Regions from separate parts of the Agarilytica rhodophyticola genome, predicted to be linked through region 2. Evidence: predicted binding sites of a transcription regulator. Region 2 holds the regulator's gene; each other region holds the start of a gene.
What was found. The regulator sigma-54, encoded in region 2, starts transcription at its own class of promoters, with help from an activator protein. The targets are predictions, from matches to a motif close to TGGCACANNNNTTGCNNT.
Positions count from the first base shown of each region.

Region 1 (7,818 bases), 3.3 Mb from region 2:
ACGCAGCAGGGAGCACCGGTCACTTTAGAGGCCCTTGAGCATGGCGCGGTGGATTTTGTTCCTAAGCCCAAAAGCGATGGCTCTGGAGGATTGGAGAGTTGTCGTCAAACCATTCTTGAGAAAGTCTGGCATGCATCACGTGCCAATGTTCGACCTAAAGCTACTAAAAGGGAAAAAGAAAAGCTGGTCGAGGAGGCAAAAAGAAATAATTCTTTGATCGGGCGCAAGTGTTTGCGTACCGATTTTCTTTGTGCAATAGGAGCGTCTACTGGTGGTACTGAAGCGATTAAAGAAGTGATAACATGTTTACCTGAAAATTCACCGGCAATCGTAATCGCCCAGCATATTCCCGGGACCTTCAGTGCGTCTTTTGCTCGCAGAGTAGATAATGCATCGAAGATCAATGTTTACCAAGCAGAGGATGGTCAGCCGATTAAATCTGGTTGTGCTTATATTGCTCCGGGAGATGCACATTTAAAAGTTGTCTTGGCGGCTGGATCTTATATCTGTAAACTCGACAATAGCGGACCAGTTAATCGACATATGCCATCTGTGGAAGTGTTATATGATTCCGTACTGGAAGCGTCTGGTGGCAGAAATACCATGGGGGTGCTGCTAACAGGCATGGGAGCTGATGGGTCAGAGGCATTGCTGCGTATGAAACAGGCAAATTGCGTGACCGTTGCTCAAGATGAGGCTTCTAGTGTGGTTTGGGGAATGCCTGGGCATGCTGTTAAAATTGGGGGAGCAGAAAAAATATTGCCACTTAATCGAGTGGCTTCGGAAATATTATCTGTAGCCTTTAGATAAAATTGAGCTATGCTTTTAGTAAGCGTAATAATTGAATTCTAACTTAGGATACGTTTTATATGTCGATAACATCATGTCTTTCTGATAATGGTGAAGCGTTAACAATATCTATTGAAGGACGATTCGATGCCTCTTCTCTAGAACAGTTTAGACGTAGCTTCGAAAATGTTGATTCCGATAATATTCAGCGCTACGTAGTTGATTTGGCAGAAACCGTTCATTTGGATAGTTCGGCCTTAGGTATGTTGCTCGTATTACGTGATCACGCAGGTGGAGATAAAGCCAATATTGTTATTGATAATTGTTCGCCAGAAGTAAAGAAAATATTTGCCATTTCCAGCTTTGAGCAACTGTTTGTCATCGAGTAATAGGCCGCAGGAAAGCAGGGGATAGACGTTGAATAACGAGCCTCAAGATTCTCTTAAAATTCTTATTGCAGAGGATTCTGCATCTGATCGATTTATTCTTGAAACCATTGTCGCCAAAGCTGGCCATATCCCTATTGGTGTAGCCGACGGCGAACAGGCACTTACTGCTTTTCAGGAGAAGTCCCCTGACGTGGTGCTGCTGGATGTTCTGATGCCAAATATGGGAGGCATTGAAGCTGCCAGGAAAATACGGGACATGGGCAATGAGGATATGGTGCCCATTATCTTTCTGACATCGTTAAAAGATCAGGCCGACTTGGTCGAATGTCTAGAAGCCGGTGGCGATGATTTTATTCCTAAACCATATAATCCAGTGGTATTGCAATCGAAGATTAAGTCGTTTGGTCGTCTTCGAAGAATGCACACCACTTTGTTAAATCAAAAAGCGCAGATTGAAGAGCACAACCGCCATCTAATTCAAGAACAAACCGTCGCTAAACAAGTATTCGATAAAATTGCACCGACAGGTTGCCTGGATATGGGCAACATTCGTCATTACATGTCGCCCTTGGCTGTGTTTAACGGCGATGTCCTGGTTTCTGAATTCAGTCCCAATGGTAACATGGTCGTCATGTTAGGCGACTTTACAGGGCACGGCCTACCAGCGGCCATTGGCTCTATGCCGTTGGCGTCAACTTTCTACGGTATGGTGCGCAAGGGTTTCAGTATGTCTGATATCTTGCGAGAAATTAATCAAAAGTTAAACGACATTTTGCCAATAGGTTTTTTCTGTTGCGCCATTTGTGTCGATATCAATTTCAAGGAGCGGCGCATCAAAGTATGGAATGGCGGCTTGCCCGAGGCCTTTCTGTATTTGAAAAGCACAGGAAAATATGAACTTTTGGCATCTAAAAACTTACCATTAGGCGTGCTGCCGAGTAAGAGTTTTAATGGCGAAAGTCAAACCTTCCAGCTGGATTATGGTGATCGTTTGTATATGTGGTCAGACGGTGCCTTTGAAGCGAGAAATCAAGCGGGCGAAATGTTCGGCGAAGAGAATTTACACCAAATTTTTTACGATAATATCGGAGATAAGGATTTATTCGATAAGGTGTTAAATAATGTGCAAGCACACATTGGCTCAACGGAGAAAGATGATGATATGTCACTGGTCGAAATTGAGATGCAAGATGTGGATGTTGTCGCGAAAGTCGACCAATTTATGGAAAAAAATCAAGGCTGTCTCTCCGACTGGTATATGAATTTTGATTTGCCTGAAAATAGCCTCAAAGAGTTCGATCCACTGCCACTATTAATGAATATTATTTCTGAGGTGCCAGGTCTAAGGCAACATCGAACCCCCCTATACACGGTGCTTGCTGAACTATATTCCAATGCCCTTGAGCATGGTGTTCTCGGTCTAAAATCCGAACTGAAGTCCTCCCCAGGAGGCTTTGCTTCTTACTACAACGAGCGCACAAAACGATTGCAGGAACTGGTTGCAGGGAAGGTCAGTTTTCAGCTTTCTCATACTGCCAATGGCAATGGTGGCTATCTTAATATTCGAGTGAAAGATTCAGGTGAGGGCTTTACTGTTAAAAAAACCGAGAATAAAGGTGTTAGCCAGAACCTTTATGGACGTGGGCTCAGCCTGATACAATCGCTCACCAAAAGTATAGAAATCCATGAACCGGGTAACGATATCGAAGTGGTGTATTACTGGGAGCGTGAAGACTAGTCGTTTTATATATGGCACTATTTCTACTTGAGTCGGTTTGCTAGTACGTATGCACATAGCACATAGATAGGATAAGACAGCAGGCACGCCGAGAAAATGTAGAGTTGATCCAACAATAAATCCTCATATAAAAATTTAAACCGCAAATATCATGTCACACAACAGGATTGATCGCGACAATCTCGCTATGTTACAAGAGTTACTCGGCGAGAAATTTAGCGAACTTATTTCTACCTACCTCAATGACTCTCAGCCGCGCTTGGCTGCTCTAGCCGTTGCCTTTGAGAAAAACGATATGACAGAGCTGTGTCATCAAGCTCACGGCCTTAAAGGAAGCAGTCGCAATCTTGGCATAAACCCTCTGGCGGATCTTTGTGAAGAGATGGAGAGACAGGCGCGCCAAGGCAAGGTTGAAAATGCTATGCAACAAATCGCCGCAATTGAGCAAGAGTTTGCCGCTGTCGAGTTGATTTTGAAAGACCTTGTTTGAGCATTATCACCTAAGGCCTATTTATGGGCTTATTCATAGCCTCTTCCACAATATGAATATGGCACAAGCTTTGCTCCCTTAATAATGTGAGCAACGAGCTGTGCATCATGTGAAGCAGTGAAATTATACTTTCGTATTATTATTTATATTGTGAGGGATAAAAATGAATCCGCTATTGCCTTTGGTGAATCTCAATGAGCAAGAACAAATTATTATTCAATCCCAACGCGCAGAACCCAATTTAAATCAGAGTTCTAATGATGGTTTCAAACAGGCGATGGACTCTCAAACCAAAAAAAATAAGGTAGAACGCTCTGACAATAATACAGCAGACAAAAAACCCGCTGAGACAGATCGAAAAGATAATTCTGTGGAGCAAAGCGAGAGCGATAATACTACAAAAGAAGTTGCTGCCGATAGTAAAAGTAATGATACATCTGATAAGGATTCTGATGAGTCTGCAGGTGCCCAAACTGACGCTGCAAAAGATAAACGAGCTACTTCCTTGGATGAGAATTCTGCTGACACTAATGTTGACGAGGCTGAAGAGGTGGCTTTGACTGCTGTCGATGTGACAGATGACATCACATTAAATATTAACACCCAAGTCGAAACCACTAGATCGCCTCTAAGTACTGGTATCAATGCCAGTGAACTTGAGCTTAACTCGAATGCGTTAACGGCCAGTGCTCCTACTGTCGATAGAGTGTTATCGCAGGAGGCACAGACTTCGCAAATTATTGATCCCCAGAAACAAACATTGACTCACTCAAATAATGTGCAAATAGCCTCACAACAGAGTACGCTAGACTTACAATCTAAGGCGTTAACACCAAGTCAATTTCCACTTACCCAGAGTAATACCAGTGTAAAACAAAACCTTCCTGGTATTGGTTCTCAACCTTTGGTTGAAAAAAACGTTGTTATTCTCGAACCTAGTGATAAACCACAATTAAAAGCAGATACTAGTACTAGCGTTGGTGTCTCCAATATGGAGAAGAACCTTTTATTGCAAAAAGATGTTGTGACGGTAAACAATGAATTAACAACATCTCTTAAAGATGGTCGAGTAGAATCGTCACTAAATAAAAATGCCAATATTCATGCATTTGTTAATCATACCATCACAGGGTCAGGCACAGATACATCCAACCTCTTATCGTCAAAAACTGGACGTGTGCAATTGCCTGTAAATATTACTTTTGGCCAAAGTGGTTGGAGCAATATGGTAGCTGAGCGATCTGCAATGATGGCTTCGCAAAATATTAAATTTGCAGAGTTGCAGTTAGATCCACCTGAGCTAGGCCCGTTACAAGTCAAAGTCAGTGTTAGCCAAGATCAAGCAAGTGTGAGTTTCGTAGCGACAAATGCCCAAGTACGCGATTCTTTAGACCAAGCACAAGCTAGGCTCCGCGAATTACTTGACGAGCAAGGACTAAATCTCGTGAATGTTGATATCTCTGGTGATTCATCGGATCAATTTGGTAGTCAACAAGAGGGCGAAGGTGGTCATGCAAAAGGACAATTGGCTAGTAGCATCCAAGATGAGGATACTGATGTGCCAAGTATACAAATACACCATGAATACGGTGTTGATCATTATGTTTAAGTTGCTTAGAAAAATTCTTACTAACACTTAATTTTAGATGTACCCGTTCTAAAAACGCCTCAAGAGCGCTTCTAAATAAATATACTACCTACTATCTTTCGTAATATTCATTGCGTTAGTACTTGAAAAAAGTGCTAACGTTAGTGTCATTGTAATTTTCTTTACCATACGATTAGTCTGGTGGCTAAATATATTGTCCTGATATATTTATCTGTCGTATCTTAAAATACAGCGCTATTGTGTTAAACGGCTTGATTTCAAGGAGCTAGCGCGAATCTATCGACACGCGGCAGTGCATCCATCCATCGCTATTAACCGGACATATATTGCCGCCGGAATAATAATGTCTGAGTTAAAACATAATGAGCAAAAAGTATAGTCAGACCTCTGGCATATCTCTTGCTTTTTTGGTTAATAAAAACGTTATGACGAATATTTGACATGGCAGAAGAGCAAGAAAAAGACGGCGAAGGCGAAGCTGATGCTGGATCAGGTAAAAAGAAAATAATTTTACTTGTAGTCTTGGCAATAGTTTTAATTGGTGCATCAGTTGGCGGCACATTAGCTGTTCTATCTATGACGGGTGATAAAGAGGAAATGGCAGCAGAAGGTGAGGGCGGCGAAGAGGAAGTAGAAGAAGTTATGGCGCCGGCAATATATTACGCACTTAAACCGCCAATTATTGTGTCCTTTGATTCAAGAGGAAGACAAAGGCTTATGCAAGCTGAAATTACCTTGCTAACTCGAAGTGAAGCTGTTGTTGCCAATATCGAAACGCATATGCCGATGATTCGCAATGCTCTGGTGATGTTAATTGGTGGGCAGTTATTTGAAGAAATTCAAACGGCGGAGGGCAAGGAATTGTTGCGAGTGCAGTGTTTACAAGAACTACAGCGTTTAATGGAGAAAGAGACGGGGGAGCCCGGTATTGAACAAGTGCTATTTACCAATTTAGTGATGCAATAAAACTATTTATTGAAGATTACAGCGAAGAGTAGGCCGTGCAAGACTTATTATCACAAGATGAAATTGATGCCTTATTACATGGTGTCGACGATGGCGATGTTGAAACAGAAGGTGAAGAGGGTGGCGAAGGTGTTGCCTCCTATGACCTGACCAGCCAGGATCGTATCGTACGCGGGCGTATGCCCACTTTGGAAATGTTAAATGAACGTTTTGCCCGTTATACGCGCATTAGTATGTTCAATTTATTAAGACGAACAGCGGATGTTTCTGTTGGTGGAATTCAAATTCAAAAGTTTGGCGAATACGTTCATACCCTTTATGTTCCTACAAGTTTAAATATGGTGAAATTTCGCCCGCTAAGAGGAACGGCTCTTATTATTTTAGATGCTAAGTTAGTCTTTAAATTAGTGGATAACTTTTTCGGCGGGGATGGACGCCACGCAAAAATTGAAGGTCGTGAATTTACCCCCACAGAATTACGCGTGGTACAAATGGTACTGGAACAAGTATTCATTGATTTACGCGAAGCTTGGAAAGCCGTAAAAGAAATTACCTTTGAATATATAAATTCAGAGGTTAATCCTTCCATGGCGAATATTGTCAGTCCCAGCGAAGTGGTGGTCGTCAGTACATTTCATGTAGAGCTTGATGGTGGCGGGGGAGAGTTGCACGTAACTATGCCTTACTCCATGGTCGAACCTATTCGCGATGTGCTCGATGCAGGTTTACAGTCTGATACAGACGAGAAGGATGATCGTTGGGCCAAAGCGCTTCGTGAGGATGTTCTAGATGCACATATTAATCTCGAATGCGATATCGTGCGAAGAGAAATTCCGCTACGCGATATTGTGGACCTACGAACGGGAGATATTATCCCTGTCAATATGCCGGATGTTCATGTAGCAACCGCCAATGGTATTCCTTTTTTTAAAGCAACTTTAGGGCAATCTAACGATAATCTAGCTCTCAAAGTTTCTGAAATCATTTTAACTCCCGCTACCATTAAAGGCGATGATTCTGAAGGAGACGAGTAATGAGTGATGAAGATAATGAAGATAGCTCCAACCAGGATGACATGGCCGACGACTGGGCGGCGGCAATGGAACAACAAGCTAATGAAGAGAGTACCCAACAAGAAGAAGAGGGGCAAGATGCGGTCGATTCTGTAGACTTTGAAGATTTCGGTGATTCAGGCCAAAGTGGCGGTGCAGAAGGTAATCCAGATTTAGATGTTATCTTAGATATTCCCGTCTCTATCGCTATGGAAGTAGGCAGCACTTCAATTACTATTCGCAATCTTCTACAGCTTAACCAAGGTTCTGTAGTAGAGCTAGATCGGCTGGCGGGAGAGCCCTTAGATGTATTAGTTAACGGTACCTTGATTGCACATGGTGAAGTGGTTGTAGTGAATGAAAAGTTTGGTATTCGTATGACGGATGTGATTAGCCCATCTGAGCGGATTAAAAAGCTACGTTAATACCGTAATAGAAAGAGAGCCGGTGAGATGACACAGTATAACATTTACGTCATTGCGATGATTGTTCAATTTCTTGTCAATGATTATACAAACGCATTGGAAAGTACAAATGAGTTAAATGCATTGCAAACAATTCCAATGATGTCACAAGTTATTATTGGTTTGCTCTTTGTTACTACAATGATTTTTGCTTTGGCATGGCTGGCTAAAAAATTAGGTGCAGGAGCGATTTTACAGCAAAAAAATATGAAAGTTTCCGCGTCGCTAATGTTAGGGACACGAGAAAAAGCGGTATTATTAGAAGTGGAGGGTAAAAAAATACTGCTAGGTGTTTGCTCAAACCAAGTTTCTTGTTTACAT
Region 1 is NZ_CP020038.1:4,240,902-4,248,719, reverse strand. It holds gene BVC89_RS17810 (protein-glutamate methylesterase/protein-glutamine glutaminase) at 1-810, shown strand, start outside; gene BVC89_RS17805 (STAS domain-containing protein) at 870-1,178, shown strand; gene BVC89_RS17800 (SpoIIE family protein phosphatase) at 1,207-2,916, shown strand; gene BVC89_RS17795 (Hpt domain-containing protein) at 3,068-3,406, shown strand; gene BVC89_RS17790 (flagellar hook-length control protein FliK) at 3,570-5,015, shown strand; gene BVC89_RS17785 (flagellar basal body-associated FliL family protein) at 5,457-5,981, shown strand; gene fliM (flagellar motor switch protein FliM) at 6,017-7,015, shown strand; gene fliN (flagellar motor switch protein FliN) at 7,015-7,458, shown strand; gene fliO (flagellar biosynthetic protein FliO) at 7,486-7,818, shown strand, end outside.
Region 1: the regulator sigma-54 is predicted to act here: its motif matches at 5,404-5,421, upstream of BVC89_RS17785 (flagellar basal body-associated FliL family protein).

Region 2 (7,818 bases):
AAATCAGCGTCGGTAGGAGCTCCATACTTGAATCCAAAGGAACTGAACATAATTGACATGCTCTTGCTTTGGGGGCCAACGATGAGTTGTCGCATGGTGCTGCGCATTTCGTGCAAATTGAGAGCACTAGTATCGATGATAATATCGGCAAAACCGACAATAGGAGCAAGGATATCCCGTTCTTTTTCAAGTGCCTCATTAAGTCCAGTATTTTCATCCGACAAAGGATGGCGACGGCGAGTTTCACTAAAACGCTTGATTAATACATTGGTATGAGTGTCTAGATAGATAACTTTATAGTTTTCACGGGGGATTTGGGAGGATTTTAATATGCCCGAGAGAGTGCCTAAATCCTTGTCGAGATTTCTCGCGTCTATACCAATGGCAAAACGTTCCTTCTCTTGCTGATTTATATGCTCAATCAATGATGGCAACAAGGTGACGGGAATATTATCAATACAGGTAAACCCTTCATCTTCCAGTAGATGTAAGGCTGAAGTTTTGCCCGACCCTGAGCGACCACTGATTACTAAAAAGCTCATGACAGATCCCGCTTATATAGAGGTTAAGATGACGATGTTATCGCATCGAAAAGTGCATCATCAGATGATACGGAACGTATTGTGCTGACAAAATCAGCATCTTGTAAAAGTTGTGCCAAGCTTGCCAACGACTCTAGATGGCTACTCTCTGCATTTTCCGGTACTAACATTGCAAATATAATATCAACTGGCTTGCCGTCCACTGCGTCGAAGTCAATGGGGGATGCTAGTGTCATGCAGGCGCCATATGTATGACCGCCGGTATTAAAGCGGCAATGAGGAATTGCGATACCATCACCAATACCGGTTGTACCCAATTTTTCTCGGTTAATAAGACTTTGATAAAGTTCATCGACATCAAAGCCTTCGATATCGTTCGCAAAATTCTGTGCCAGTGTTTCAATCACACGCTTTTTACTGCCACCTTCAATTTTTGCCACTGTTCTCTTTGTTGAGAGAATGCTTTTAATTAACATAGATTCTTTGGTAGTTTTTTAAACAATTTTAATAATAAAGACTGCCATTTTATCAGTTTTATTTACTGTGTAACGAACACAATACACTGTGTGTTTAGCAATGATTATTTTTTATCTTATCCAGTACTATATAGATAAAACGTATACAAAATATGGAGTCGTGGGCGAATGGGCCAACTAGCCCCCTTAAAATAAAGATATACGTGTTTAGCTTGGCGTATTAGAAGATTGCTCAACTATATTTAGGAAGACATAGATGAATGTCGATTCAATAGTTTATTGCGCAAGCCAATACACAAAAATACAGAGTGCTCTATAACATTAAGACTAATAGTTTAAACTAGTCGTTTACGCTCGTTGGAAGGTGGAATGCCAAGTGACTCTCGATATTTGGCTATGGTTCTACGGGCAACTTTAATACCTTTCTCTTCAAGTATTCCTGTGATCTTCGAGTCACTCAAGGGTTTTCTGGCGTTTTCAGCAGCGATTAGTTTTTTAATAATGGCGCGAATAGCGGTTGAAGAGCATTCTCCACCTGCTTCTGTTGCTACATGGCTTGAGAAAAAGTACTTAAGTTCAAATATACCTTGTGGTGTATGCATATATTTTTGCGTTGTTACCCGAGAAATTGTCGATTCATGCATTTCAACAATTTCCGCAACATCGTGTAATACCATAGGTTTCATAGCTTCTGGGCCATGATCAAGAAAGCCCTGTTGCTTCTCAACGATGCATGTAGCCACTTTCAATAATGTCTCATTGCGGCTCTGCAAGCTTTTTAAAAACCACCTAGCTTCCTGAAGGTTATCTCTTAAAAAGGTATTGTCAGTGCTTGAGTCTGCTCTTTTAACTAAGGACGCATAATCATTATTGATGCGAATTCGAGGAGCTATTTCAGGGTTTAACTGCACTGTCCAACGATCATCTACCTTTTTAACAAAAACATCAGGTACCACATATTCGGTTGAGTCTGTGCCAATATGTTCCCCTGGGCGTGGGTTAAGCGTCTGAATGACTTTAATAGCAAGTTGCAGTTCGGCTTCTTTAATCTTCAATTTGCGCATTAACTGCTTGAAATCTCGATTGCCAAGTACTTCTAGGTAGTCTTCAATAATTTTACGGGCGTAATTAACGCCTGGTTCATTAGGATCATACTGGTTTAGCTGTATCAGTAAACACTCGCTGATATTTTGGCTGGCTACCCCTATGGGATCAAATTGCTGAATTCTGTGCAATACAGCAACTAGCTCATCCATCTCTAATTCTTCATGATGGGCTTGTAGGCCTGTGTATATATCATCCAAGGACTGACACAACATACCATTGGGCTCTACCGCATCTATGATAGCCTCGGCAATTTCTATATCTAGATCCGACATTGGTGTTAGATTGAGTTGCCAAAGTAAGTGGTCTTGGATTGTCTCGGACGAGGTGCGACGAGATTCAAAATCCATATCTTCGTTATCGTTTCTCGAAGCGCCGGGGGATGATGATGCTTGGTAGACATCATCCCAATTGGTATCAACCGCCAGCTCATTGGGAATGGTATCACTCCATTCGCTATCTAGACGCGCTTCTTCATTCGAAGAGTTTGGATTTTCATCGCTAGAGTTAGTGCTTTCGCTATTTAAAGAAGAATCGTTAGGTTTGGCAAAATCTTCCGAAGGAGAAGAGTCAGCCCCTTTTTCCCCTGAATCGTTGTCTGAGCTACTGGATTCATCAGATATCTCTAACATAGGGTTAGAGTCCAGCGCTTCCTGAATCTCTGATTGCAAATCTAAGGTTGATAGCTGAAGAAGGCGAATCGCTTGCTGCAACTGGGGAGTCATTGTAAGTTGCTGACCCAGCTTTAGTTGAAGAGATTGCTTCATATGCGCTAACACTTGCCCCGGTTGATTGTATGTTATGTGACAGCCGCTTGATTCCATTTAGGAAAGCAGACCCTTATAAGTTTAGACTGAGCGAGGCTCTCAGGCAACGGTTTTGCGTTAAAAATAAAGCAAACATTGTGCCGTATATAGGTCACTGCTTGAGCAATTTGTCAAGTATTAAACTCAAAACAATTAGGCTTAGTGTCAGATATGGCCTAAAGCTGAAAATGCTGTCCTAGATAGACTTCCCGCACTTTTTGGTTATTGAGTACGGTGGCGGCATCGCCATCAGCAATGATGTGGCCTTCGGATACGATGTAAGATTTCTCGCATATATCGAGCGTTTCTCTAACATGATGATCGGTAATGAGAACGCCAATGTTTTTGGCTTTTAGTTGCTGGATGATACCTTTGATATCACTAACTGAAATGGGATCGACGCCAGCAAAGGGCTCGTCAAGTAATATAAAATCTGGTTCTGTGGCTAACGCTCGTGCAATTTCTACGCGTCGGCGCTCGCCACCAGATAGCGCCATCCCGAGGCTATCTTTAATGTGAGTGATGTGAAACTCTTCCAGTAGCTTATTTAGAATTTCTTGCCGTTGCTTACGCTTTAAGCCTTTGCGAGTCTCCAATATCGCCAAGATATTTTGGCTGACCGTAAGTTTTCGAAACACCGAGGCTTCCTGGGGTAAGTAGCCCAGACCGCGCCTTGCCCGGCCATGCATGGGCTGGCGAGTGACATCTTCACCATTGATAAAGACTTGGCCTCGATCTGCCCTTACTATGCCAGCGATCATATAAAAGCAGGTTGTCTTGCCCGCGCCATTAGGGCCGAGCAAGCCCACAACTTGTCCTTGGTTTACCGACACTGAGACATCGATAACCACTTGTCTGCCTTTGTAACTTTTTGCGAGATGTTTAGCTTCTAATTGCGACATTAAGACGACTGCTTATTGATATGCTAGTTGGTTATTATGTTGTTTTATTCTGTATCTTCGAGAGGGGGCGAGGAGGTTTCATTTTCCTCTGTGTCTACCGTCTCGTTGCTTTCTTCTTCATTTGAATCAGAATCGATGATGTCTTCTTCAGGCTCGGATTCTATGCTGGAATTGTCTTCTTGCCCTTCCTCGCCATTGATAGACTCTAAGGTTTTTGGTGGGATAACCATGCGCACCCGCTCTTTGGTGCCGTCTGCAGAAGTTTTTCCACCTGCTTTTACTAACGCTTTTTTCACATCGTATTCAATACGATTACCGCTTAAACTTGTGCCATCTTGGTCAAGAGAGGCGTTTTCAATAAGAAACAGCGTCTCGTTTGACGCTGAGTATTCAAGTGTATTGGCCACAGCGGTAACCGGAGGGCTGTTTTCTTTCGGGGTTTGTTGAAAACGGGCGGGGTTACCTGTTGCCACAATTTTTTTGGCAGAGTCAACCTTGCCTTTTTCGAATTTACCGTAGTAAACCACTTTACTAGCATTGATTTTAAGGCTGCCTTGCTGCAAAACCACATTACCCAAGAACGTTGTTGTTCCTGCTCGGATATCAAACTCGTGTGTGTCAGCATCGATGAACATCGTCTGTGTGTCATCGTCTGGTAGTGTCCAGGCATTGGTTGCTAATAACACTGCTAGAGAGATAAATATAAATTTAAGTTGGATCATAGAGTCCACGAACTTTAGATAATAGCTTTAATTTTTGTGCGACAAAATCAGCATGAAGGCCTGTGCCTTTGATTTCTACGCTATCAGAATTTATTTTTACAGCTTCAGCTGTTTCAGCGACCTTGCCTATTGGATCAACGTTTAACCTCTGTGTGGTAATGGTGGTGGTAATACCATCGGCATCTGTATGCTTCACGACTACATTATTCCACAATTCTATACGCTCATTTAGGGACGTTATTTTGCCTTTATTCGCTAATACAAGCCAGGGTTCCTTGTCCTGATAAAACACCAATTGGGGCTTATCTATCAAGGTGAAGATCTCTTGTGCTTCATCTTCATCCTGAGTTCGGTAGTGCTCCAACTTGACTGCATCAAAGGTGTAACTTAGACCGCCATCATCCTGGAAATGTGTTGTTGTTGTATTGCGAGCGACTGCGAAAGGCACAGCATCCACTTCTGTGTGTAATGCCGGCGATGTGCCTAAAATGCGAGGTGGCGAGTCACCAAAGTATATAATGGCGGATAATAGCGCCAAAATAAATACAATGTACAGACTAGTTCTAGTCACTTAAATAAACCTCAAGTGCTGAGTCAAACGTGCCTTGCGCAAGCATTATCATATCGCATACTTCTCTCACCGCACCATCACCGCCTTTTTTTGTTGTTTGCCAATGGCTGCGTTTCGCTACTTCCGGATGGGCATTTGCAACACTAATACTTAAACCTGCACGTATCATGACTGTCAAATCAGGGTAGTCATCGCCTACGTAGGCGATGTCTTCATAAGCACATGGAAAGTCTTCTTGTAACTCTCGTAGTGCATCAAATTTATCCTCTCGGCCCTGTTTCAATAAATGAATACCTAAGTCTTTTGCCCGCCTAGCAACAATCTCACTCGTTCTGCCTGTAATAATTCCCACTTCCACACCTGATCGGCGGAGCATCTTAATGCCGTGCCCATCTAATGTGTTAAACGATTTGATTTCGGAGCCGGTGCTAGAAAAATATATTTTACCGTCAGACATTACGCCGTCGACATCCAATAGCAGCAGTTTAATTTTGCTTGCTCTGGCCATTATTTCACTATCTTGTATTTGCATTGGATTGCTCATTATTTAAATAATTCCCGCTCGCAATAAGTCGTGCATATGTAAAACTCCAATCACTTCCTGTTCATTATTTTTAACTACTAGGGCAGTAATTTTGCGTGTTTGCATTATCCCCAATGCTTCGGCAGCAAGCATATTTTGATTTATCGTCTTGGGGTTTTTTGTCATAACTTCGCCAGTCTCAAGGCTATTAATATTCAAACCTGCCTCTATCGCACGGCGAAGATCGCCATCGGTAAAAATACCCATCAGCTGCTGGCTTTGGCTTACTACAATAGTCATTCCGAAGCCCTTTGTTGTCATTTCGCTGAGAGCTTCTTTTAACGGTGTGCTTGCCGTCACTTTGGGAATCTCTGTATCTCCATGCATCACATCTTGTACACGCAGTAAAAGCTTTTTCCCCAATGCGCCGCCGGGATGAGAAAAGGCAAAATCTTCAGCAGTAAACCCTCTCGCTTCGAGCAGGGCGACGGCTAGAGCATCGCCAAGAGCTAGTGTTACAGTTGTACTTGATGTAGGAGCCAAATTTAGTGGGCAAGCTTCAGACTGAACACTAATGTCAAGGTTTACATGTGCCGCTTCTGCAACTGGAGAGTTGGGTTTGCCTGTCATACTAATTAGAGTAATGTCCAGGCGTTTTAGCATAGGTAGCAGTGTAACAATTTCAGCTGAAGCGCCTGAATTAGAAATCATAAGGGTAATATCATCTTTAGTGATCATACCCAAATCACCATGGCTAGCTTCACTCGGATGAACAAAGAACGCCGGTGTTCCAGTGCTTGCTAGGGTCGCGGCTATTTTTTTTGCGATATGTCCCGACTTGCCAATGCCCACTACGATAACTCTGCCTTGGCAGCTGAGTATGAGTTCGCAAGCTTTAACAAAATCACCATTAATTTTAGTCAATAAATCTGTTAAAGCGTCCCGCTCAAGGGATACAGTGCGCTTGGCTGAGCTTAGATAATCAAACTGACTCATGCTAGAAACTTGGCTCTTTATATATAAGTTTATTCGCTATTGGTATTTGACGAGAGTTATGGAACTTGGCGATGTGCTCATCGCTCAATATCGACTCAGACTAACCACTTGTATGTAAAATTGGGGGCTATAATAGGGCTTTTTACACAAAAGTACGATGCTTATAGTCCGCAATATTTACTATAAGGGACTATATTTGTGCAAATCTCAAATTTGATCCCCTCTATTTTAGACTCTGCTGCATGGAGTTAGTCCTAACATGGCTAAATAAAGAGGGCGACAATCTTGTAATTACTCTGCTAAACCCAATTATGATGTGTATTAAAACACCAATATACAAGCGGCTAGCAGTGAAAGGTGTGATGATTGTATTGAGCAATGTGGTTGTTGGAACCTGTTACAATGCTTTTGTTTTGCTGCTTTTACTATTTACATTAGCCGTCTTTTTATGGGTGTAAGGTGTACAATGTAGCCTAAAAGACTTAAAGATTGTCAGCTTACGTTCAGCATTAGATGTTTATATTGGCGCTAATAAGCCCCGTAGCCTAAATAAGCCCTTAGGGCCAAATTTTTTGATATTCGATGAGGAGAATAAAACTGTGAAGATGAAGTTCGCACTGCACTCGGTAATGTTAGGTATTTTTTTGCTATTTAGCAGTCTTGCAAACGCCGCAGACACAACCGAGCAAGCGAGTGCAAATGAACGTCCTGAGGCTACCCCTCATCAGGTCGTGGATAATGTCACTATTGAGCTTATGCAGGTCGTTAGTGGCGGTAAGAAAGCTTTAAAAGATAACCCTGAGAAATACTTTGCTGACGTGCGCAGAATCATGGAAAGTGCTGTTGATTTTAAATATATCGCTCGCAATGTTATGGGCGCAAAATATTGGAAATCTGCGTCAAAAGAGCAACGTGAGAAATTTATTGAGGTGTTTACCTCCGGGTTAGTTGAGACCTACGCCAAAGGTATGGCTAATTTTGCCGACTTTGAAATTAGTTTAGAAGCACCGAACAAGGCTAATGAAGGTAAGAAAAAAGTAGAGGTTGTCCAGAAATTTAAAGGTCCAAACGGTGTTAATCGAGTTTCTTACACCATGGGGCAACATAAAAGCGGTGCTTGGAAATTGATCAATGTGGTGCTTGATGGTGTCAACCTCGGTAAAACATTGCGTTCGC
Region 2 is NZ_CP020038.1:928,734-936,551, forward strand. It holds gene rapZ (RNase adapter RapZ) at 1-542, opposite strand, end outside; gene BVC89_RS03940 (PTS sugar transporter subunit IIA) at 566-1,018, opposite strand; gene BVC89_RS03945 (RNA polymerase factor sigma-54) at 1,354-2,889, opposite strand; gene lptB (LPS export ABC transporter ATP-binding protein) at 3,105-3,830, opposite strand; gene lptA (lipopolysaccharide transport periplasmic protein LptA) at 3,875-4,552, opposite strand; gene lptC (LPS export ABC transporter periplasmic protein LptC) at 4,539-5,123, opposite strand; gene kdsC (3-deoxy-manno-octulosonate-8-phosphatase KdsC) at 5,116-5,667, opposite strand; gene BVC89_RS03970 (KpsF/GutQ family sugar-phosphate isomerase) at 5,671-6,642, opposite strand; gene BVC89_RS03980 (MlaC/ttg2D family ABC transporter substrate-binding protein) at 7,248-7,818, shown strand, end outside.

Region 3 (7,818 bases), 1.9 Mb from region 2:
TTCATCCACTCCAGCGGCACGAATATTTGTCAATTGTTTTGCCTTGGTTGGGTTAACAACCAAATCATTTGCTCGTGAGTGGATACCGACCACCTGCCCTTCATATACATCAATACCATGACCTAAAAACAGACGGCCACGATCTTGCAAACTGAACAAAGCATAGGCAAGAGTTTTACCTTTAACCATTGACACCAAAACGCCATTTTGTCTTTTTGCGACATCGCCTTCTTTAACCGGGCCATAGTGGTCAAAGATACTGGTCATAATACCGGAGCCTGAAGTTAAGGTTAAAAATAAACCTCTAAAGCCAATGAGTCCTCGAGAAGGAATGATAAACTCTAGTTTAACGCGCCCTTTGCCATCAGGTTCCATATTGCGCAGCTCCCCTTTACGCAAACCGATCTCCTCCATAATCGGCCCTTGATGGCTATCTTCAATATCAATAATGACCATTTCATAAGGTTCTTGGATTTCTCCATCCACTTCTCGTTGGATAACTTCAGGGCGAGAAACTCCCAATTCAAAACCTTCCCGACGCATACTTTCAATGAGAACCGAGAGATGCAGTTCACCACGACCTGAAACAATGAATTTATCGGCACTATCACCAGGCTGAACTCGCAGCGCCACATTGTGGATCAATTCTTGTTCAAGGCGTTCTTTAATATTTCTTGAAGTAACGTACTTACCTTCTAAACCTGCAAATGGTGAATCATTGACCTGGAAAGTCATACTAACGGTTGGCTCGTCTACGGTTAGCGCAGGCATCGACTCAACATTATCGGGATCACAGAGAGTGTCGGAGATTCCCAATTTATCAATACCTGTAATACAGACAATATCACCAGCGGTTGCCTGATCTGTATCGATGCGCTCAAGACCATGATAGCCCATCACCTGCAGCACCTTGGCCTTTCGCGTTTTACCTTCAATATCGACCACAACCACTTGTTGATTAGGAGACAAGCGCCCTGCAGTAATACGTCCCACTCCTATAACACCAACATAGCTATTGTAGTCCAGAGCCGATATTTGCATTTTGAAGGGCTGTTCCACATCTACCTCTGGCGGCTGCACCTGATCGACAATCATTTCAAACAGAGGCGTCATATCTTCTGCCAAAGCGTCGGGCTCCAATCCTGCAACACCGTTCAAAGCAGATGCGTAAATGACGGGAAAATCAAGTTGTTCTTCAGTTGCGCCAAGGCGATCGAACAAATCAAATACTTGGTCTACAACCCAGTCTGGACGAGCACCAGGACGGTCAACTTTGTTGACTACAACAATGGGGTTAAGACCTTTTTCAAAAGCTTTACTGGTAACAAAGCGCGTTTGTGGCATTGGACCGTCGACAGCGTCTACCAGCAGGCACACACTATCTACCATAGATAATACACGCTCTACTTCACCGCCAAAGTCGGCGTGTCCGGGTGTGTCGACAATGTTGATACGGTAATCATTCCATTTTATCGCCGTATTTTTTGCCAAAATAGTAATGCCGCGTTCTTTCTCCTGATCATTGGAATCCATGATGCGTTCAGCACCTTCATCCTTGCGATCCAAAGTTCCAGACTGGCTCAATAGTTTATCGACCAAGGTAGTTTTACCATGGTCTACGTGTGCAATTATCGCAATATTGCGAAGTTTCTCTATCACTTCTGGGAAGCCTCGTAAATAGGTAGGTTTACAATCAAGCTAGGGCCTTTTAACCCTATCGGCCAATATGGACGAGTATTGATCAAAAGGCGCGCATTATATATTGCTCTTTAGTTAAGCGTTAGTATGTATCGCGTTTTATCTTGTAAGTTTTACCAAAAAAAAGTGACAAAAATGCGTTTTTTAGACATGTTCGATCATAAATACCAATATGTAGGATCACAGATGACGCTTTATTTGCTAAGATCCTGTATATAACAAAAAACACATTATGGGAGATTGAAAATGCGATTCCTGACTCTGGCCTCGCTGATATTATTAGCAAATTCTGCCGCAGCAGAATCGATCTTTGAAAAGCTCGATAGATTTTATGTAGGGGGCGGTGTCAGTTTTATTGATGCAAACACATCTGATGCATCTGGCAACGATCTTAACTTTACCACTTTGGACTTGGTCGGTGGCTACAAGTATAACGGCTTCTTAGGAGTAGATGCCCGTATCGGCCTAGGTATCTCTGACGAGACATCAACGATTGCTGGTAATGAAATAGAAACCAGTACAGATTACTACGCTTCCATCTATTGGCGCCCGGAAACAGTGAATGACAGGGCTAAAATTTATGGTTTGTTTGGCTTTTCTACCATCTCTGTCAGTGTAGACAGTGCCGCAGGAGATAACTCAAATAGTGAGTCAGGCCTTTCCTACGGAGGCGGCGTTGGTTTTGTTATTGAAGAAAGCTGGAACTTAAATTTTGAGTATCGCATGATTCTCGATGACGACGATAATGAGTTTTCTACCGTATCAGCCAATGTGGATTATCGCTTTTAATTAATATTGTGCTAATACTCCTCAGTGTTATCAGCCCAGTCATAGTACTGGGCTAATCTGTCAGAGGCTATTTCTTAGGCATACCAAACATATTTGTTCCATCATCCTTTTCTTTGCCTCTCTCCTCATCACTTTTGAAAACATCATACTTACGAATATCACCATTTTTTGCTCGAACAAAGCAGTTAACATAATGCAATTTGGGTATTTTTTCCCGTTTATTCATTAAATCCATCTTAAGGAAAACTTTATAAACATATTGTTTTTCATCGAATCTACTTGAGTGATTATCTGTAACCAAGTTGCGGATTCTATCGCCATAGCTTTTCGTTGTCCTATCTCGGCAAGTGACAACGGCATCGGTAAAGGTAATGTTCTGATGACCACTGGCAGAGCCTTCAGAAGAGCCCGTTGCATATTTATTAATAAGCACCGTGGCAAAAACAGACAACACAATCACAGTAAGCGCAATACAAATAACAATAATATTTTGCTTCGTTTTTGCTTGCCCCATTAAAAGGCTCCTCAAGAACTATTCTGGCCGAAACACAAACACATTGGGGTAACCAGATTCTTTTAAATGAGATGCGTGTAATTCGCTCATTACACCCTTATCGCAATATAAATAGTAGTCTTTGCTTTTATCCAACTCTTCAAACTTAGTATTAAGCCTGTAAAAGGGTATAGACAAAACCTCATTATCTGGTTGACCAAAAGGTTTTATTTCTTGCTCATCCGGATGACGAATATCAATGACTATCGCTTGTGCGGGTAAATCGGCCGTCTTTTCAACTGTAGCGACCTCCACACAATCATCCATAACACTATCGATCGACTGAACTTTACAGCTCTCAATAGCCTGCTGAAGTATGGCAAAGTCAAAGGATGCTTCATCTTCCAATAACTTCGATATATTAACTTTAGCTGAAGGTTTGACCGAAATCACACCGCAGTATTCTGGTATGTTAGCGGAGAAATCTTCTACCCCGATATCACGCGCTTGTTGGATAATCTCCGGCTTGGCCGATGCAATCAATGGCCGTAAAACCAACATATCAGTAACACGATCAATGATAGATAAATTGGGAATAGTTTGGCTGGATACTTGAGAGATAGCCTCACCAGTTACAATTGCCTCGATGTTACCTTTGTGCGCCACTTTCTCAGCTGCACGAAACATCATGCGTTTTAGTACAACCCCCATATTCGAGGGGTTTATTTTGTCCAGTATTTCGCTGACCACGCCCTCGAAAGGTACTGTAATGAATTTTACACGATGACTAGCGCCATATTTACTCCACAAGAAATAAGCAATTTCCTTAACGCCAACCTCATGGGCACGCCCACCTAAATTGAAAAAACAAAAATGTGTTCGCATGCCGCGGTTTATCATTTGAAAGCTAGCTACGGTGGAGTCAAATCCTCCTGATACCAATGACATGACAGGCTCTTGTGTTCCTAGAGGAAAACCTCCCATACCGGGATATTTACCTGCCGCGACGAAGAACACATCGTCTTTGACTTCAATATGTATAGTGACATCAGGCTTTTTTAAACGCACACCGGCAGTGGCAATATTCTGATTAAGGCCTCCACCGACATAGCGCTCCAAATCTCCGGAGCTAAAAGAATGTTCGCCATTGCGTTTTACCCTGACACAGAAGGTTTTAGCCACCAACTCCTCCTTCCATAGAGGCAAGGTCTTTTCATAGACATCATGCATATCTTTAAGAGGATAGGGTTTTACTTCCAGGAAATTAGTAATACCAGGTATTCGTCCCAAAAGATCGATAAAAGCAGCTCTGGTATTGGCACAGTTTGAAGGCACACGCACCGTCAGCCTATCCCAGTCCTGCACAACGCTTGTGCGCTCGTGAACTTTTCTACCTAAAGTACGGATATTCTGAGCCAACAGCTTTGTCCAACGTTTACGCACTGGTGCACTTTTTACTGTTATCTCAGAAAATAACCGAACGCTAAAAATTAAACAATCATGGCTTTTAGGGAGTGTTTGCATCTAATCAACTACTAATTACGTAATAATTAACTCTTTATGAACTCTTAGTGAACCACTGGTCGACTGCAACCACAATGAATCGCCTTATTTTAATGCATAAAAATATTTAAGCACCAAAAAAGTGCACCTCATGGCTTGTCACTTGTAAATATATTGACCTAACCTCTGATTAGACGTGGCCTGAAACTATTTTTATATTATGGCACATAATTTGCGGTTTCCTAAAGCTTGAATCTTGCGTCTCAGATTTATTGCATTACTATGGCAACTGCCCAACTGAGGCGAGAGACTAACATTCGAACCGCATTAATAATATATCTATGGCTGGGGCCATCTGTGGAGGAATTCTTAATATGTCAGAACATACTCTGAACCTGATTAAAGAAAAAGAAGCCCGCTGGGTTGATCTTCGATTCACCGATACAAAAGGAAAAGAACAACACGTATCTATTCCAGCATCAGAAGTTGACGAAGGCTTTTTCGAAGAAGGCAAAATGTTCGATGGCTCATCAATCGCTGGCTGGAAAGGAATTAATGAATCAGACATGATTCTAATGCCAGACGACAGCTCTAGCATTATTGACCCGTTTACTGACGAACCTACTGTTATCATCCGCTGTAACATTGTCGAACCATCTACTGGTCAAGGTTATGAACGTGACCCTCGTTCCATCGCCCAGCGCGCAGAAGAATACTTAAAATCAACAGGTCTAGGCGATACAGCATTCTTTGGTCCTGAGCCAGAGTTCTTTGTTTTTGACGATATCAAATGGGGCTCAGATATGAGCGGTGCTTTCTATAAAGTATCCTCTGAAGAAGCCGCTTGGTCATCAGAAAATTCTATCGACGGCGGCAATATGGGCCATCGTCCAGGCGTTAAAGGTGGTTACTTCCCTGTTCCTCCAGTTGACTCTCTGCACGATATCCGTGGTGCAATGTGTGCAGCTATGGAAGAAATGGGTTTAGAAATTGAAGTTCATCACCACGAGGTTGGTACAGCAGGACAGTGTGAAATTGGTGTTGGTGCAAATAGCTTGACCAAGAAAGCCGACGAAGTTCAGATTCTAAAATACTGCGTCCACAACGTTGCTCACGCTTATGGTAAAACAGCGACCTTCATGCCCAAGCCTCTAGTTGGCGACAACGGTAGTGGTATGCATGTTCACCAATCATTCTCTAAAGACGGCGTTAACCAGTTCGCGGGAGATGCCTACTCGGGTTTAAGTGAAACAGCATTGTTTTACATTGGTGGAATTATCAAGCACGCCCGTGCATTGAACGCATTTTGTAATGCATCAACTAACTCCTACAAGCGTTTGGTTCCAGGTTTTGAAGCTCCAGTTATTCTTGCTTACTCTGCGCGCAACCGCTCAGCATCAATTCGTATTCCATATGTGAGCGCGCCAAAAGGTAAGCGTATTGAAACACGTTTCCCTGATCCAACAGCGAACCCTTACTTGGCTTTCTCGGCATTGTTAATGGCTGGTCTTGACGGTATTAAGAATAAAATTCATCCAGGGGATTCAGCAGATAAAGATCTATACGATCTTCCTCCAGAAGAGCAATCTGAGTACCCAACAGTCTGCTCCTCATTCGAGCAAGCCTTGGATGCCCTCGATAAGGATCGTGAGTTCTTAACTGCTGGTGGTGTATTCTCAGACGATATGATTGATGCCTACATCGAGCTTAAAAAGGAAGAAGTTGAAACATTGAATATGACAACTCACCCAGTTGAGTTCTCTATGTACTACTCAGTGTAGTCCACTCGATAATTTTCTAATCAAAACCCGCGTAAGCGGGTTTTTTTATAGCTAGAAAATATGTTCTCCTCACCCACTGTCCACACCTAAAACCACACCATCCTATGCACCGAAGCTTAAGTATACGAGCAGGTGTCGCACTGTAGTTTAATCTATTTTAGGTCGATATTTTAAGCTTAACGCACTAAAAACATACACAGAATATAGCCCAACAAGAGAAATCACTATTTTGGTGCAAAAAATAGCTATACTGAATTTAGAGACTTAATGAACTTGGCACATTAGACAGAATAACGATGATAAAACCGTCACACTGCCTTTATATCTGCGTAACAGCATAGAGGAGGAAACCACCATAAAATGCGCCAACTAGCAAATAGATATGCTGTTTTTTCCTTTTATAGCAATATAAATATCCTTAATACACACTTAATCAAGATTTAGAAGGTTAAATGGTTCAAGGTTGGATTACAAATTGCATATTGCCTATAACACTATTTAAACCGATGACCCATGGTAGAGCAAGCAAGCTACAAACAAATCCTAGATAGCCTGACGACAGCCGTTATTGTGCTGGACTATCAGCTAAAAGTGTCCTATCTCAACGCTTCAGCCGAGTCACTTATGGGAATTAGTAGTGAGCACCTGGTTGGAAAGTCTATTGAAGTTTGCTTTGGTGTCAAAGATGGAACACCTAAATCCTTGCAAGAAGCCCTCGAGGAAAATCGTCATTTTACTCGCAGGCAAGTGTGCTGGAAACTGCATAATCAGCAAGAAGTGACCTTGGACTACACAGTCACACCGACACCTGAAATCGGCTATATCACCGTTGAGATTCAACCATTAGATCGTTTGTTAAGGATAAGCCGTGAAGAGGCATGGATCTCATCACAGGAGACATCTCGCAACCTAGTTCGAAGTATGGCCCATGAGATCAAGAACCCTCTGGGAGGTATCCGAGGCGCGGCACAACTACTATCTCGCGAACTGGGCGATTCTCAATTAGAGGAATATACCCGAATAATCATTGATGAAACAGACAGGCTGCGTAACTTAGTTGACCGCATGCTTGGGCCTCGCACACCGCCAGATATGGAAAGTCTCAATATTCATGAAGTACTTGAGCACGTTGTATCTGTTGTCAGGATGGAGGTTCAGGGTAACGTGGAAATCAAACGAGATTATGACCCCAGTATTCCGAATATTGAGGGGGACAAAACTCAACTAGTGCAAGCTTTTCTCAATATAGTGCGCAACGCAATTCAAGCATTAACAGAAAACCAAGAACAGCAAGACCCTAACGTTATCATTACTACACGAATAAAACTGCGCTACACCATTGGCAGAATCAACTACCCACTGGTGGTAAAAGTCAGTATCACTGATAACGGGCCGGGGATATCTAAAGACATCGTTGGCGATATATTTTTCCCAATGATTACAGGAAGAGCTGAAGGCTCTGGCCTTGGCTTATCTATCGCCCAGAATTTAATCGGTCGGCACTATGGCTTAATAGAGTGCAATAGTGAAACAGGCCATACAGAATTTGCCGTA
Region 3 is NZ_CP020038.1:5,917,248-5,925,065, forward strand. It holds gene typA (translational GTPase TypA) at 1-1,659, opposite strand, end outside; gene BVC89_RS24475 (porin family protein) at 1,945-2,487, shown strand; gene BVC89_RS24480 (hypothetical protein) at 2,555-3,001, opposite strand; gene thiI (tRNA uracil 4-sulfurtransferase ThiI) at 3,020-4,504, opposite strand; gene glnA (glutamate--ammonia ligase) at 4,858-6,264, shown strand; gene glnL (nitrogen regulation protein NR(II)) at 6,778-7,818, shown strand, end outside.
Region 3: the regulator sigma-54 is predicted to act here: its motif matches at 4,705-4,722, upstream of glnA (glutamate--ammonia ligase).

Region 4 (7,818 bases), 1.8 Mb from region 2:
TCGCTTAACTCCTGGTACTCACTCCGTCGATAAGCCGTTATAGATATAAACTGAAAGTTGGAATCGAAATCATAGGAAGAGTTAAGTGATCCTCCCCAGATTTTACGGCGCTCAAACTCTGGCGCATTATGGGCTACCTGTCTTGGGTTTGGTGTGAGACTAAAACCTCGAAAAGTGGGATCATCCGCAATCGCTACTGCATTAAGTCGATTCGCTTGATCTTGCAGCCAATCGAAGTTGGCGGTTAATGTCAACTTATCATTGGGTAACAACTGTACCTTTAGTCTTGAAGAATCTAAATTGGTCCCTTGTAACTTGCGATTAAGTGTAATGTTTTCAATAAAACCATCAGTTTCAATTGTATTTAATTGAATGCTGGTGAGCACTTTTTCGTTAATGGGTATATCTGATTGCAGCGTTAAACGATGATGATTGAAATTGCCTGCTTCTACACGGATTGTGTTGCTAAATTCTTCCTTAGGTGCTGCTGTAATAATATTAACTGCACCGGCGATAGTATTGGCGCCAAATAAGGTTCCTTGAGGGCCTTTTAATACTTCGATTTGTTTAATATCACTTAAACTTGAATCAAAGGCTGAAGAGCGACCAAGAGGTACATCGTCTATATAAACTACGACACGCGAGTCAACGCCAATATTACGTGAGAAGTCACCCACACCTCGTATAGCAATTTCTCCTCGTGTCTTTCTTCCTCCCTGACCAAAATTTAAGGAGGGGGTTGCAAACTCTATGTCGCCTAGGCCTCTAATATTTGAACTTTCAAGAAACTTACTGTCAAAGAGTTGAACTGAAACTGGTACCTGAAGCAGGTTTTCATTGCGCTTTTGTGCTGTAACAATTAGTTCTTCTAGCTTTAGCTCATCGTTGGCGTAACTAATGTCACTAATAGCGATGAGCGTGGTGGCTAATGTACTTAATATGGGTAGTGGTTTCACAATCTTCTTAACGTATATCTTTCTATTTTAATGTTTTAGCTTAAATAAGTAGCTCTTGTATTGGATGCATGCACAATAACTGCATCAATTCGTCAAAGACGCTATTAAATCATTAAATGAGTCGCGTTTTAGTGGTTTGTCGAGAAAACCGTTAAATCCACACCGTATTAATTCTTCACGTTGAGAATGGATTGGCATATTGCTTAAACCAATAATTAAAGTATTTTTATTGATAAAGCTTCTAAGTTGTTCAACTGTCTGAGGGCCTGCTAGCTCTGGCATTTGTATATCCATTAAAATGATATCAAATGTGGACGATTGGCACTCTTTAAGTGCCAGGCGACCGCTAAGTGCATGGGTGATCGTGTGGCTGGAGCCCAGAGCAGCTTCACCAATATCATGGTGGATATCTTCGTCGTCTACTAACAGAATCCGGTAGTTACCTTCGCGGGGTAAGGCGACAGACTCTTGTTTTGCTGCACCTTTGTCATTCGCCTTGTTGTGCTGAGCGTTGAGATAACTTTTGTACTGGACTAATGTACGTTGGATACTTTCTAAATTGCTATAGATCAGCTCGGGGGCTTTTTCTATCGCAGGCCGTAAATGCTCAGGTATCGCCTCACAATTCTTTGTCTCTAGCGTTTGCATGATCGCCTCAAAATATTGCTTGAGTAGGTCGGCATTGAGTTGAGCAATTGTTAAAGGCGTTGAAATATTATGCGCGAATGTGGCCGATACCGTGTCGATATCACTATCGGGATCAAAAACTATATGACTTTTGGCCATGCTTGGTTGCGCCTATATTAAAGTGATTAAAGCTTAATGCAGCCTGTTAGAGGGCATTTCTATATAGTCCTGATAGCAGGTCAAGCTTTTAAACCTTTTCTCAAGTAATGCGCAGACGTATTCCTGGTTGCCATTAATACGTTGAATCGGATAGATATTTTGGCTCCACGCTTCGAGTCTTTTTTCATCAAAAACACCATCTTCATTTTGAAAGAATGGCACATGACTGTGTTCTTCAAGGGTGCTTATGCAATCGCTAGAAGCTCCCTTTTCTTGTACTTCCTTGATTGAATTACGATACTCATCCTGCGTCAAAACGATAAGGCGACTAATTGTCCCAAATTTATCGATCAGTAAAAATCCCCCAGGATTAGTAACGTAATAGTACTCAATTGCGCCCAGATCCTCGCATAATTGCTCAAAATAGTCGGCAAAATCCGAATCGTAGAGGAAGGGGATTTGCTGTTTGGCATCGTGGCTGGAAAGTGGCATTAAATCGGTAAAATAACGGTTATTTAACGTGCTAACAATTGATGTTAGTCGAGTGGTCAGCTCTTCTTCACTTTTACCAATATAGAAGTCTATCAAATCACAATTCAATGCATGTATTGCTTGCTTTTCGTTAGCAACGCCGGTTAGCAGTATCTTTTTTGCATTAGGGCTTGATATCTGTGAACACAGATCGAGACCGTTAAGCTGTGGCATACTGAAATCCACAACTATTACCGATGGTTCGGCAAAGCGGTTCAACGTATCTAGCTTTCTGCAGATTTGATTTTGAGGTAAAACCAATTTACTAGGCGTATTAATATCAGGAGAAAGTGGTTCGCCTTTACTAAAGTTTTCGCTAAGTTTGAACTGCGATTCCACATAGGCAAGACCTTCATGAGGATCGCTGAAAAGCTTGAATACAGCTGGTTCTGACTTTAGGGTTAATGAATTTAGAAAATCTCTATTATCGTCTATATAAACCGTTGTGGTGGGATGATAATAAAGACTGATTTCAGGTTTTCCCATGTAAAAGTTTCTCCAGATGTATTTGCCCCGTTTGCAACTGAGAACAAACAGTTATTTTCGAGCAGACTATATTTTCTAAGTTTAACGTAAACTCTTATCTGACAAAACTCTCAAAGCATAAATAGGTGTTTTTGCTGTCTTTTTTTTAGCTTAAATGTCCTTTTTTTGTCCTTTTTGGCGTTCTAATAACACATCAGTGCGCACCTGCTAACGCATTTAACTTGCGTTGATAGCGAAGTTTGTATTCTTCTGACTCAGCTAATTCCATAGACTTCCTAAGTGCTTTTTTAGAATTCTCTATATCATTCTCATAATAGTACGCGACAGCTAAGCCGTGGTAAAAATCTGGTTCTAATTTGTGAATTTTAATTGCAGCCTTAAATAAAGCCACGGCCTTGTCATATCGTTTGGCTTCTAGCTCAGTGTTGGCTAATTTTTCCAAGTAGTAAGGGTTCTTGCGTGCATATTTTTCGGCTCTTTTGGCATATGCCTGAGACTTGGTTTCATCCCCTAACTCTGAATAGAGGATATAAATATTACCGATAGCGGATCTATTCTTGGAGTTGTATTTCAATGCTGCTAAGTAGGCTTCTTCTGCAGCTTTGAAATCACCCAAACGTTTGTATGCCACGCCTAAATTCGACCATACAAAATCAAGTTTTTTATGTGTTTTGATCGATTTTTTAAAGTAGGCGACGGCCATAGAGTATTTTTTCTGATTGAGGTAGGCGACTCCCAAGTTATTATAATATTCAGCTTTTGCTTGGGCATCTGTAATCATTTTTGATACCACTTTGCTATCGCCAATCTGGTCAAAATAAGCTTGGTTGAACTCCACCAGAACTTTCGCCCGAGGTAAACTGACCACCACATTAACGTGCCCTGGCACTTCATAAAAGCCGTCGCGTCGGCGCCATTGACGCTCAAGGTTTACTGTTTGATAACGGGCCCTTATTCCTACATATCGTGCGGTAGCGATAAATAAATTGGCCAATGAAATACAGTTGCCAGAACCGTTATAGAATGTTTCTATGGCTGACGCTGTGAAATATGCATTATATCGAATATTGTATTGGGCGGGATCATAGAGGAGAGTGTGTAGAGCTAGGAGGCGTTGTCTTTTGCTGGGGAGAACTTTAATTTTTTCATCGAGGAGCGTTTTAATTTCACTATTTAATGCCAATACATCGACATCTTCCACGATAATATTTTGATTTTGATCGGGTAGAGGCTCTTCGATGTTTACCGCTACCACTTGAGTCGCCATCAGCAGTAACAAACTCACCACCGGTGTGAATTTTACATAAGACATGGCTATCACCTCCAGGTTTATAATTTTTTTGAGCGTAACCCTGTGCTGACATAGATATATATTATATAGCCTGTTATATCTATCTCTTGTTGTCGTAGTTTACCTCAATTTATAGACTTTTGTCGCACCCAATTAGTTGCACTTAACTATTCGTTTTTTCATATCAGCAATCAATAACATCGCGATAACTTGAGTTGCGGTTGAGGTAGGAGCATGAAGCTTTTCGTCATAATAAATAAAAATGCAAGCCAGGGATGGCTTGCTCATTGGCCTTAGGCCAATGCGAATCGTCCAATGCCAGCAAAATCACACTTTTGCGTAAAGCATTTGGCGATGACTTATGACCCAAAGGCAGGAAGCCTTTGGTCATAATAAATAAAAAGTCAGGTATAGATTTTGCGATAGGTTTTGTAAAAGTAGGGAATACCGCCCGTATGCGTCAATAAAATGACTTTTACAGAGAAAGATATGGCTGAACCTTTTTTCCAACATTTAAAATCCTTACCTGCAAGCATGTCCGCAGACAATGCTTGGCAAAATGTTAAAGGTTTAAGCCGAGGTAATTTGAGTGTACCAATACTGCTATTAATGCTGCTTGGTATGATGATGTTACCTCTGCCTCCTTTCATGTTGGATGCATTTTTTTCTTTTAATATTGCTTTATCTATAGTTGTTCTTTTAGTAGCTGTGTACGCCTTGCGTCCACTAGATTTTGCTGTATTTCCTACCATTTTGCTAATTGCTACCTTACTGCGTTTGGCTTTAAACGTTGCCTCCACCAGGGTGGTGTTACTGCGTGGGCATGAAGGTGGTGACGCTGCTGGCAAGGTTATACAAGCTTTTGGTGAAGTTGTGATTGGTGGTAATTATGCGGTAGGTCTAGTGGTGTTTATTATCCTCATTATTATCAACTTTGTTGTCGTAACTAAAGGTGCTGGGCGGATTTCAGAGGTGAGTGCGCGTTTTACTCTGGATGCCATGCCTGGCAAGCAGATGGCTATAGATGCCGACCTCAATGCTGGTATTATCGATCAAGATGAAGCCAGAACTCGCCGCGCTGATGTGGCGGCAGAAGCTGATTTTTACGGTGCTATGGATGGCGCAAGTAAATTTGTGCGCGGTGACTCTATTGCCGGTATTTTAATTCTTATTATCAATATTGTCGGTGGACTTGCTGTGGGTATGGCGCAGCACGACCTCGAGTTTGCCGATGCTACGCAAAAATACGTGCTGTTAACTATTGGTGATGGATTAGTAGCTCAAATTCCTTCCCTTTTGCTGTCTGTCGCGGCGGCAATTATGGTAACCCGTGTTAACAGCTCTGAAGATATGAATCGCCAAGTACTTTCGCAGATGTTTGAATCTCCGAAAGCTCTAGCGGTAGCCGCTGCGATCTTATTTTTAATGGGGATTATTCCAGGAATGCCCCATATTCCTTTCTTAGGATTAGCAATTATCTGTGCTTTTTTGGCTTACTACATCCATTACCGTAAGCAAGTAGAGGTGGTTGAAGAAGGAGGCTTTGTTGGTAAAAAAATAGGTGGCGAACCACATGCTAAAGACATTGGTGGCAATGTCAGCCCTGCACCAGCACTTGAAAACCACGCGAGTCCAGCGCCTGCGGAGCAAAGTGAAGTGAGTTGGAATGATGTTCAGCCAGTTGACATCATTGGTCTGGAGGTCGGTTACCGTCTTATCCCTTTGGTAGATAAATCACAAAATGGCGAGCTATTAGGGCGCATTAAGGGCGTTCGTAAAAAACTGTCGCAGGATCTGGGTTTTCTTATTCCAGCCGTCCATATCCGCGATAACCTAGACCTGCTCCCAAGCGCTTATGGCATTACTTTGATGGGGGTGATGGTGGGAGAAGGAGAGGTTTTTCCCGATAAATTTTTAGCGATTAATCCAGGGCAGGTATTTGGTAAGCTCGATGGTGTTAAGACTGTTGATCCTGCGTTTGGTTTGGAAGCGGTATGGATTGATGAGAGTAAGAAAGATCAGGCACAAACCCTAGGTTATACTGTGGTTGATCCCAGTACTGTTGTTGCTACCCATCTTAACCAAATTATTCAGGCACATACCCATGAGTTACTCGGCCATGAAGAAGTGCAAAAATGGTTGGATTTACTCGCGGAAAAATCGCCTAAGTTGGTGGAAGAGTTAATACCCAATACTATTGGTATTAATCAGTTACTTAAAACCTTACAGTCATTGTTAAAAGAACAAGTTCCCATTCGTGACATGCGCACTATTGCCGAAGCGTTGGCAGCTAATGCAAGTAAAAACTCTGATATTAATACTCTTACCGCGATTGCTCGTGCCGCACTTTCCCGTCAGATTGTTCAGAACATTGTAGGACAAGAAAATAACTTACCAGTTATTACTTTGGATTCCGCGCTGGAACAGTTGTTGCTTCAGTCAGTACAGCAAGCACAAAAAGCTGGCGCGGGTGAAAATGCATTTATCGAACCGCAGTTGGCAGAGCGATTAAATAATGCTTTGGTAAATGCGGCTAAGCAACAAGAAATCAAGGGTAAAGTAATTGTGTTGTTAGTATCCGCACCAATACGTCATTTGTTATATCAGTTTGTGCAATTCAATATTCGAGATATGCATGTATTGGCATATAACGAAGTGCCGGACAACAAGCAAATTACCATTGAAGCAAGTGTTGGTGACGAAGTTTTAAATACTAAACCATCGCGTTGACACTCAATAAGCTAATACCCAATAACTGGGCCTACATGAACAACGTGGGAGTATATGGATGAAGACAGATAATACAAATAAACTTGTTAAGCGATTTGTTGCTCCAACAATGACTCGAGCACTGGAATTAGTGCAGCAAGAGTTAGGGCCTGAAGCTGTTATTCTATCCAGTAAGCGCTTGAGTAAAGGTGTAGAAATTGTCACATCCTTAGAGCCAGATTTACCTACCAGAGGAATCGAATCTCGTCGCCAGTTTGGTCAGAAATTTGACGCAGACGTTGACACTGCTTTCTCCAGTGACGAAGCATGGCAAGAGCAAGCTGGTATAGAAAAAGCTGCGGCATTTTATGGCGGTACCACTGAGCATAATGCTGAACAGTTCTCATCTAAGTCGCCTGAGCAACTAGCAAAAGAGATAGAAATAGCGCGCGAGAAAATGTTTGCTGCAAAAAGAAAAGCTCAGCAGCAGGCCCAACAGCAGGTAGATATTAATCAAAATCTTCATGCTCAAAGTGCGACAAAACCAACACTGTCGTTTGAGCCGCTGACAAATAGTACAGCGTCTGTTAACGGACGTGAAAGCTTCTCTGAAACTCTAAGCACTGTGACCCAAGAAGAAAAACAACAATTAGAGTCGTTAAAAAATGATATTGCAGATATGCGTATGTTGTTAGAGCAGCAACTCTGGCAAATGTCAGATAACCGCCAACAACTAACAACGGTTTACGCCCCGCAACAAGTGACATTGCCCAACCATTTTACTGTAGTGACAAAACATTTAAGCAAGTTAGGTTTGAGTGAAGAATTAGTGGATGAACTGGTAGCAGGAATTGGACATCAATTAAGGGCAAACCAAGCGTGGCGAGAATGTGTGGGCTTGTTATCTAAGCGTTTGCCGATCTGTCAACAAAGTATTCTGGATCGCCCTGGTATCTACGCTTTTTTAGGGCAGACTGGTGTCGGCAAGACCACTACTATTGCTAAGCTTGCGGCACAATATGTGTTGCGTCACGGTGCGGGCAAAGTGGCTCTTGTTAC
Region 4 is NZ_CP020038.1:2,755,538-2,763,355, forward strand. It holds gene BVC89_RS11725 (TonB-dependent receptor) at 1-956, opposite strand, end outside; gene BVC89_RS11730 (response regulator) at 1,041-1,742, opposite strand; gene BVC89_RS11735 (response regulator) at 1,776-2,759, opposite strand; gene BVC89_RS11740 (transglutaminase-like domain-containing protein) at 2,953-4,071, opposite strand; gene flhA (flagellar biosynthesis protein FlhA) at 4,540-6,780, shown strand; gene flhF (flagellar biosynthesis GTPase FlhF) at 6,839-7,818, shown strand, end outside.
Region 4: the regulator sigma-54 is predicted to act here: its motif matches at 4,457-4,474, upstream of flhA (flagellar biosynthesis protein FlhA).